3 regions of the Calidifontibacter terrae genome follow, and region 3 is predicted to be linked to each of the others. Evidence: predicted binding sites of a transcription regulator. Region 3 holds the regulator's gene; each other region holds the start of a gene.

Region 1 (3,276 bases), on a different contig from region 3:
AGATCGAGCCTGGTGGGACCACCTTCGGCCCAGGGGATGGCGTGGTGGACGTCGCACCAATCTGGTGGTCTTCCGCATCCGTCGAAGGTGCAGTGTTTGTCGCGGTGGATGACTGCTTGTCTCAGTCCGCCGGTGAACAGGCGTTTACTCCGCCCGACGTCCAGCGGCTCGGAAGGTGATCCGAGGACCATCGGCAGGATGTTCGCGTCGCAGGCCATCCGGCGCACGGTGGCCGGGGTGATCGACAGACCGTCGCGAGTGATGCCGGCGCCACTGCCACCGCCGGGGCGCAGTTTTCCGGCGAGGGTCTCGAAGTCAACCGTCACCGACAGGTGCACCGGACCGCTGCTGGTCACGGTGGGGTCTGCGTCGAGCCAGCGGGCGACTCTGCGGAAGATCATCATCAGGGCATCAATCCGGCGCTTGCCCGGCGAACGGTCGTCGTCGGCTAGGCGCACCAGCCTCGCGGGGTCGGCCGACTCCCTGGCGGACACAGTGGCGGGATCGCCGGCACCAGGGTCCTCGGAGTTCGAGCCACTGGTGTGGCGGTGGTGTGGGTCCTCGCAGCAAGACGTTCGTGGGGCGGGGCCGGAGAGCGACTGCAGTATGTGTTTGAACTCTGCGGCGTGGTCGGCGGATAGCAGACCTTCGAATCCGGTCATGCCGTCTTTGTCGTCCCAGGAGCGTAGGAACTCCAGACGTTCTTGTTTTGCTTCGATGTCGTCCAGGGCGTCGGGGGTGCCGTATTCGGCGATGATCTGCCGGGTCAGTTCGGCGACCGCCTCTTTGCCGGCGGCGGCGGGGAGCGTGAGGAACCAGCCGTGGATTTCGTCGTAGGTGGCGTCGGGCAGGACGTGCTTGATCCGGTTCACGTGATGCAGCGCGGAGCGCGCCACCGTCACCGAGGCGCGGCCCTCGCGGACGGCGTTGGTCATCACGCGGTGGGAGGCATGGAGGCTGGCTTGAGCGATGTTTGCGATCCGGGTCGCGTGGGCGGGTTCGATCCCCGGGACCCGGAGTCCTTCCGGGACCACGGGCTCGGATGACTCGGCCCGCGCAATGCGGGCGTTGGTCACTAGCGGCCCGGCGTCGTTGCGGGCTTCGGCGCTGATCAGGGTGTCGGCGCCCTCACCAGCAGAGACTCGGGCAACCCATTGGGCTGCACCGCCAGCGGTGGAATTCTGCACCGCTCCGCGGTCGATTGCGTCGGCGGTGAGTGAGACGAGCACGGCCTCGGCGCGTTGTAAGTAGGCCGCCACGAGGCGCGCGGCGTCGGTGAGCTCGGGGTCGGTCAGTTGTGAGCTGGCATCGCCGAGCGCGGGCAGATCAGGCAGCCCGTCGCGCAAGCGCACCAAGAGGGAGAGGCCGGACCCCGGGTCGAGCAGGCGGGCAGCGCCACGGTTCTCCGTCTCGCCTGTCGGCTCAAGTGGCCGATAGCTCGCGGGCAGTGGAACATCGGTGATGGTCATTGCTGCCCCCTTCCACGCTCCCCAGGTGATGCCTCCATCGTACGCCTGTTCGAATGCATTTGGAAGGGGTGTGGATAACGAATTTCGTTTATCCACAGGCAGATTCGCCCGTTCTAGTTATCCACAGACGTTGCTTGGGGTCTTGACTTGCGACGGGTTTCGACGCGGCTCAACCAACGGAACGCGGCTCAACCAACGGACCGCGGCTCAACCAACGGACCGCGGCTCAACCAGTCGCCTCACGGCCGGATCGCCTTCAGATTCTCCGCCAGCCGCAGCCCGGCCGAACCGTCGTCGACGTCTTGGCCGTCGACCAGCCACACCTCGTGTCCGTCGCCGCGCAGCCGGCGCATCAGTTCCAGCAGCATCCGGCGCGCGGTGGCGTCGATCGAGGTCGAATTGAACAGGTCGACGACGACGGTGTGTTGCTCCGGTGGATACTCCTCGACCAGGCGGATGACCTGCTCGACGCTGGCGAAACGCAGCGGCCCTTGCAGCTCGTAGTGATACGCGGAGATTCCGCCGGGGAGAGTGATCTCACGATGGCGGCGAACAACCGATCGGGTCAGCGGCGGCACCGTCATCAGGTGCATTCCCATCTCGTGGCTGAGTCGCTCGAAAGTGGCAACGCCGCGCACGCTGTTGCCGTGTTCGTCGAGCCGCGGAGAGAAGGTCGCGACGCCGAACTGGCCGGGCAGCGCGCCGATGATCCCGCCACCCACACCGCTCTTGGCCGGGATGCCGACGGTCGTGATCCAGTCGCCGGCGGAGTCGTACATCCCGCAGGTCAACATCACCGACAACGTCTGCACCACGACATGCGGATCGACCACTTGTCGCCCGGTGACCGGGTTGGTCCCGCCGTTCGCCAACGTCGCAGCCATCACCGACAGGTCGCGCGTGGTGACGCGCACGGCGCACTGGCGGATGTAGCCGCGTACGACCGCCTCGGGATCAGCGGTCAACATGTCGTAGCTGCGCAACATGTGGGCGATCGCCAGGTTGCGGTGGGCGTGCTGCATCTCCGACGAAAATGCCCGCTCGTCGACGTCGAGATCGCGACCGGCGAACTGCGACAGGCCCTCGATGATCAGCTCGGTGCATCGCTCGGCGCTGTCCTGCGGGGCGCCGACCAACGAGTGCGCGGTGATCGCGCCGGCGTTGATCATCGGGTTCAGCGGTCGTTTGGAGTTGCGTTCCAGTGACAGCTCGTTGAACGCTTCGCCGGAGGGTTCGACGTCGATCCGTTCGAGCACCTCTTCGAGCCCGCGATCGCGGATCGCGAGCGCATAGACGAACGCCTTCGAGACGGACTGAATGGTGAAGAGGGTGTCGGCGTCGCCGGAGTCGTACGTGCGCCCGTCGGCGGTGGTCAACGCGATTCCGAACATCGTCGGATCGACGTTCGCCAACTCCGGGATGTAGTCGGCGGTCGCTCCGCCGGTTGCCCCGGCGCATTCGTCGGCGAGCTCTGTCAGATAGTCGGGCACGATCGATCGCATCGGACGTCCTCTCACCTCGGGTCCGCCCCACGGTAGGCAACGACCGCGGCTACGGTGAAACCGATGCGCACCCTGACCGACGACCTTGGCGCCCGAGTCGACCTGCCGGACCGGGTCGAGCGGGTGGTCAGCCTGGTGCCCTCGCTGACCGAGGCGATCGCGACGACCTGCCGCGAGACGTTGGTGGGTGCCACCGATTGGTGCACCCGCCCGAGCGACTTAGCCGTACGCAGGGTGCGTGGCACCAAGAATCCAGACCTCTCCGCGATCGCGGAGCTGGCCCCCGACCTGGTGATTGCGAACAA
Region 2 (3,276 bases), on a different contig from region 3:
GCAGTGTTCGGAGTTGGCTTGGGCGAACATCATCAGCTCGACGTCACTCGGGTTGCGAGCCAGACCGGTGAAGGACTCGGCCAGGTAGTCGATCTCGTCCTCAGAAAGCGCCAGCCCGAAGGTCGCGTTCGCCTCGTCGAGGGCGACCTTGCCGCGGCCCAGAACGTCGACGCGCTCCATCGGCTCGGCGACGCGATCGTCGAATAGTCGGCTCGCGCCGTTGTGGCCGGGGAAGGCCGACTCGGTCATCCGGTCGTGCAGCTGAGCCGCGACCGCATCCCAGTCTTCGACCTCACCGGCAATGACGTATTCGGTCGCCCGCTCGACGCGGTGCAAATCGATACCGCAGTTATGGGCGATGTCGGTGGCCTTCGACGCCCAGGGCGAGATCGTGCCCAACCGCGGGGTGACGACCACGAGCGTCCCGTCGCTCGGACCGTCGTACGGATCGCCGTACGTCAGCAGTCGGGTCAGTGTTTCGCGGGCGGCCACGTCGGGCTCGGCGGCCGAAGCGACCCAGTGGACATATCGAGCCGAAACGCCGGTTACGCCCGGCGCGACAGCCTGCAATCGGCGCAGCAGGGCGGTTGCGCGGAAGTCGGAGAGGGCGGAGCCGCCCGGAACGTGGGTCAGCACGAGGTGCGACAGAGCCATGGGCAAGGGTTCTCCTGGAGCGGCAAGGCGGGAGGCTCCAGGGTATCTGGCTGTGGCCACCGGTCCGCCGCGCCTGTGGCTAGGCCGTTGCCGCCCGCGGCCACGCCTGTGGTGAGCGCGCCCGAACCGAGGGTGGCTACCGGTTCGCGGCTGGCGCGACGATGCCACCGCTGGTGGTTGACGAACAGGAAGCGATCGCCCTCGTCGTGGCCCTCGGCAGCGCGCACGCCGGCGGAGAAATGGGCGATGCGACGCTGTCTGTGTTGTCCAAGGTGATGCAGGCGTTGCCCGCACCACTGCGCCGTCGCGCGAAGGCCGTAAGAGCCGTCACCGTTGATGTTCCGTTCGGCTCTGCGCCCGCCGTGGATGCCTCAACCCTCGCCACGCTCGCCGATGCAGCGGGAACGAGGGCAAACTTTCGCCCGCGCGAGGTGCCAGGCGCAGATCCGGCTGCCTAGGTGCGCGCCGGCATCAGCGGCGGCGAGACCCCCACGGCGACAGCGCTGCTGCACGCGCCCGCGGCAGAGATGGCGCAGCGATGGGGTCGCTACGGCGATGTCGATCCGGTCGACGACGCGACGTCCCGAGTCAGGATTGATGCCAGTAGCCCCGGCTGGGCACTGTTCGGACTCGCCATGGCCGGGGTGCCGTTCGAGATCGAGGAGGCTTCGCCGTCCGTACGGGAGGCGCTGGCCGACTGGGCCGCCCGCTTCTCGGCCGGCTGAGCCGTCACGAACGCTCCACTGGTTGAGCCGTCGCGAAGCCTCCGTTGGCTGAGCCGTCGCGAAGCCTCCGTTGGCTGAGCCGTCGCGACCCCTCCCCCCGTTGGTTGAGCCGTCGCAAGGAACGAACGACGAGTCGAAACCCCGGCTGGTCCAACCCCAAAGTCAACTCCAAGACCCACCCCTGTGGATACCGATCAGTACCAATTGGGTTGTGGATAAACGCAATTCATTCATACATAACCTTGAATCGCGATTCGAACAGGCGTACGATCAATACATCACATGGGGAAGTGGCGAACGCGAAACCGAAGGGGGTCGAGCATGAGTAACGCAACACTCACCATGCCGCTCCCGGCCAGTCACCGCCCCCTGGACACCCCGCCGACCGACACACCACCCTGTGGCGACGCGCGACTGCTCGAGCCCGGTTCCGGACCCGACGCCCTGGCCCACGTGACCGCAGTCATCCCGCAACTAGCCGTCTTGGCGGACGCGTGCACCCAACTGACGGAGCCCGAACTGACCGACGCCGCCCGCGTGTTGGCAATCGCCATGCAACGCGCCGAGGCCGCCCTCGTGGTGATCACCGCCGACGCGATCGACCGCGGCGTCATCACAAACTCCACCGCGGCGGGCCCCGCCCAATGGGTCACTCGCGTCGCCCTCGGGCAAGGATCCACCGACCTCATCACCGCCGAAGCCATCCGAAACGCCGGACCGCTGACGCCCGACACAGTTGCCGACCCTTCAACCGGCGACGCCGCCAGCAGTAGTCATGAGTCCGGGGTGGCCCTCGACCCTGCAGCGGCCTCGGCTGCATCGCCGGCTGCTGCCGCATTCCAAGTCCCCGGGATCGAACCAGCCCACGCGACTCGGATCGCGAAGCTCGCCCAAGCCTCCCGACACCCCGCCCACCGCGTCATGGCCGTCGCCGTACAAGAAGGTCATGCCTCGACCAGCGTTGCCAAAACCGCCCTCGAACACCTCGGCCGCATCTCCGCGATCCTGCCGACCGCGACCACCGATGAGATCCATGCCTGGTTCTTGTCCGTTCCCGCCACCCTCGGCCGAGCCGGGATCAACGAACTAACTCGCCGGATCATCGCCGAACACGGCACCCCCGAAACAGGCTCCACTCTTGATGATCAAGAGGCCGAACAAGAACGCCTCGAATACCTACGCATCTGGGACGACAACGACGGCATGACTGGCTTCGAAGGCCTGCTCGCCGGCGACCACGCGGCCGAGTTCAAACACCTCATCAATGCCCTCTCCGCCCCGTCACCCAAGACCTCCTGCTGCAACGACCCCCACCACCGCCACATCGGGAAGCCTGTTGACGCTGGCCAGACCGGCGCGAGCAAAGCAGCTGGCGAGAGTAAGGCAGCAGGCGAAGCGGCGGCCACGAGCAAGACGTCCGGCGAAGCAGCTGGCCCGAGCAAGACCGCCAGCGAAGCCGGGGACACCTTCCAGGAACGTGCCGAACTCATCCGCCTCGCCGACGACGACCGCACCCCCGAAAAGCGACGGATCGACGCCCTCATGATGCTCCTGCACCGCGTCGCCCGCTGGCTCGACGGCGACCCCACCATCGCCACCAACGGCCCCGCCCAGATGGTCGTCACCCTCGACTACGACATGCTCGCCGAAAAAATCCGCAGCACCGGCGGAACAGGTGCCGCGACCACCCGCGAGGGCCTGACTCTCAGCCCCACTACCGCCCGACAAATCGCTTGCGACGCCGCCATCATCCCGATGATCCTCGCCTCGTCCAGCCAACCCCTCGACGTCGGCCGAACCCAACGCCTCTACACCGGCGCCCTACGTCATGCAATCTTGCAAAAGTACGGCGGCTGCACCTACCAAGACTGCACAAGACCCGCCGACTGGACCGAAA
Region 3 (3,276 bases):
AAAACGCTGTTTGACCAGCGAGAGCGCCCGCGGAACCAGGGTCGAGGACGATGACGGGAAGGCCATCAGTCGCACCCTGCCTGACTGCAGTCCGGCAATCGCGGCGACCTCGGACTCAGCGGCGCTGATGGCGCTGAGCACACTCGTGGCGTGCCGGGAAAGCACCTCGCCCGCTTCGGTGAGCCGGACGTTGCGACCCATCCGCTCGACCAGCGGTGTGCCGAGCCGTTCTTCGAGCCGGCGGACCATCTGCGAGATCGCCGGCTGGGAGTAGCCGAGGGCCGATGCAGCGGCGGTGAAGCTGCCCTCATCGGCGATGGCACGTATCACTCGGAGTCCAGCAGCGTCGATCATGGGGTCTAGCCTACAAAGCGATATGAGCCAGCACCCCACGATGACCAACAGCGCCCTTGAAGACGGGCAAGGAACTGAACCCGCAGCGGAGGACTTGCTGCGCGAACGAGTCGCTCTGGGCGGTGTATTAGCGCTGACCGGAGCGGGTTTGTCGACCGCATCCGGGCTGCCGGACTACCGCGGAGCCGACGGCGTACGCCGCGTGCAACCGATGACCGTCTCGGAGTTTCGCGCCACGGTCGAGGCTCGGCGTCGCTACTGGGCGCGGTCTTATGCCGGATGGGCCCGGTTCAGCGCCGCATCGCCCACCAGCGCCCACGCAGCGCTCGCCGACTTGGAACACCGGGGATTCATCGATCACACCATCACCCAGAACGTTGACGGGTTGGCGCGGGTCGCGGGCAGCCGCGCGGTGATCGAGTTGCACGGACGGCTGGACGAAGTGATTTGTCTGCGCTGCCGTACGACCGTCGCCCGGGAGTGGATGCAACAGGAGATCGAACGGCTGAATCCGGGTTTCGAGGCGGCCGTCGGTGACGCACGCAACGCGCCGTTGCGACCGGACGGTGACGTCGAGCTAGACGGGAGGTGGGACGCGCAGTTGCGTCTGGTCAGCTGTCCGATGTGCGGCAGTGACCTGCTGAAGCCACACGTCGTGATGTTCGGGGAATCGGTGCCGAGGGCGCTTGTCGAGCAGTGTTTCGCGCTGGTTGAGGCGGCCACAACGGTGGTCGTGATCGGGTCATCACTCGGGGTCATGTCGGGCTACCGCTTCGCGAGGCATGCCGTCAGACGTGACATCCCAGTCGTGTTGGTCAATACCGGATGGTCACGAGCAGAAGACCTCGCCACTGCGCATGTGCATCGCGACCTGCAGCAGGTGATGGTCGATCTGGCCACCCACCTGCCGGCCCGGCCAGTTGCGGCGACCAACTGAGGGAACCCGCTGACGGGTCCCGCCAGCCCGATCAGACGCGTCGCAGAACCGCGGTGACCTTGCCCAGGATGACGGCGTCGTCGCCGTCGATCGGGTCATAGGCGGGGTTGTGCGGCATGAGCCAAACCTTGCCGCTCTGGCGCTTGAAGGTCTTGACGGTTGCCTCGTTGTCGAGCATCGCGGCCACGATGTCGCCGTTGTCGGCGGTCGGCTGCTGGCGGACCACGACCCAGTCGCCATCACAGATCGCGGCGTCGATCATCGAGTCGCCAACCACCTTCAGCAGGAACAGGTCACCTTCGCCGACGATCTGTCGGGGGAGCGGGAACACGTCTTCGACTACCTCTTCGGCCAGAATCGGTCCACCAGCGGCGATCCGACCCACGACCGGAACGTACGTGGCCGCCGGGCGCTGATCGCCGACACCGGTCTCGTCGATCGCGTCCTCGTCGCCATCCGGAAGGCCCGCGTCGCCTCGACGATCCCGACGGTCGGCATCGCTCTCGGCGCTGATGACCTCCATCGCGCGCGGCCGGTTCGGGTCACGTCGCAAGTAGCCCTTGCGTTCGAGCATCGACAGTTGGTGGGCCACTGAACTCGGGCTGGTCAGACCGACAGCCTCACCGATCTCGCGAATGCTCGGCGGGTAGCCACGGCGCTCGACCGAGTTGCGGATGACCTCCAACACCTTGCGTTGACGGGTGGTGAGTTCGGCCCCGCCGTCGCCGTCGGGCAGGTGGTGAATCTTCGCCATGTCGTGGTCGTCCCGTCTGGTGGTTCGCGGTGTGTCTGGTCACTCGTGGAGCACGTCTACAGCTGTCGTTCGCCGGCCGCCGAACCGATGTTGTCGGTGGTCGGTAGTTAGCTGCGAAGCATGAATCGAGCGTATGCCGTCGGACCCAGTCTTTCAAACATGTGTACGACGCGTGTCTCGCCCAATTCGAACATTCGTGCTATAAATCGTACAGACGTCCGATCGCACACCTGTGCGAACGGCACTTGCACCTGGAGACACCCTTGGGTGTCGGGGATGGAGGAACCGATGAGTGCTGTGACTCACCTTGCTCAGCCGATGTCGACGCCGGCAATGGCGCCCTCAACGCGTCGGCCGCGGCGTCATCTGAAGCTGGTGCCGCCACTTACCGAGTCCCACGCGAGTGCCGGGCGCTTCGATGGTCGTGACGGTGGCATCCGGTTGACCGTGCGAGGCCGTCGGATGCTCGTCCTGGTCGGCCTCGTGGCCGTGCTGATGGCAGGTTTCGGGGTAGCTCGCGCGATGGCCGGACCCGCGGCCGCGACCGCGGGGGTCACCGTCGAGACGGGCCAAACACTCTCTGACGTGGCCCACCGCGCCTACCCCTCGTTGCCGATCAGTCAGGCCGTGGTGAAAGTGCAGTTGGCCAACGGTTTGAACTCCCTGCAGGTCCACGCCGGGCAACACCTGCTGCTGCCGCGATAGGCAGCAGGAGCGGTCTTATGCGATCGGACGACACGCCTCGGGCGGTCGTCCGATCGCGTCATTTTCAGCATCTGCCCTGGTCGTGAGCCGTGTTTCCGGGGCCTATTGCCAGGGCGGTCGATCGCCTCGAAACGCGACTCGCCGAGCTGTTGCATGTGGGGTCGGATCGGCCTAGTATCCCTATATCTAGTAGTTACACCGATGTAAGTCGCCCACATGTGGTCCCCACGTTGTCCACGACTTCTCCACCGGTTATCAACAGATCGACCTACTACAGAGCGATCCTGACCATCCCTTCCGGCTCGGGCATTTGCGTGCCCGTGTCCGGTTGCTCAGCCTCGAGAGGAGCCACCCGTGCACTGCCCGTTCTGCCGCAATGACGACTCGCGAGTCGTCGACAGCCGCACCAGCGAAGACGGCACCTCGATCAAGCGTCGTCGGCAATGTCCCGAGTGTGGCAAGCGGTTCTCGACTGTCGAAACGGCAGGCCTGACCGTGGTCAAGCGCTCCGGTGCCAGCGAGCCGT

The links. The regulator LexA, encoded in region 3, represses DNA repair genes until DNA is damaged. The targets are predictions, from matches to a motif close to TCGAACANNTGTTCGA.
Region 1: ACYU98_RS04300 (HNH endonuclease signature motif containing protein) is a predicted target of LexA. The motif match lies at 1,507-1,522, and genes of this name have one in related genera.
Region 2: ACYU98_RS04945 (HNH endonuclease signature motif containing protein) is a predicted target of LexA. The motif match lies at 1,634-1,649, and genes of this name have one in related genera.

What each region holds. Positions count from the first base shown of each region.
Region 1 is NZ_BAAGZF010000002.1:331,804-335,079, forward strand. Features, by position in the region: gene ACYU98_RS04300 (HNH endonuclease signature motif containing protein) at 1-1,469, opposite strand, end outside; gene ACYU98_RS04305 (glutaminase) at 1,709-2,971, opposite strand; gene ACYU98_RS04310 (helical backbone metal receptor) at 3,035-3,276, shown strand, end outside.
Region 2 is NZ_BAAGZF010000002.1:470,337-473,612, reverse strand. Features, by position in the region: gene purL (phosphoribosylformylglycinamidine synthase) at 1-654, opposite strand, end outside; gene ACYU98_RS04955 (hypothetical protein) at 828-1,112, shown strand; gene ACYU98_RS04950 (WCX domain-containing protein) at 1,113-1,379, shown strand; gene ACYU98_RS04945 (HNH endonuclease signature motif containing protein) at 1,701-3,276, shown strand, end outside.
Region 3 is NZ_BAAGZF010000006.1:257,110-260,385, reverse strand. Features, by position in the region: gene ACYU98_RS09435 (LysR family transcriptional regulator) at 1-354, opposite strand, end outside; gene ACYU98_RS09430 (Sir2 family NAD-dependent protein deacetylase) at 377-1,291, shown strand; gene lexA (transcriptional repressor LexA) at 1,323-2,045, opposite strand; gene ACYU98_RS09420 (LysM peptidoglycan-binding domain-containing protein) at 2,334-2,750, shown strand; gene nrdR (transcriptional regulator NrdR) at 3,105-3,276, shown strand, end outside.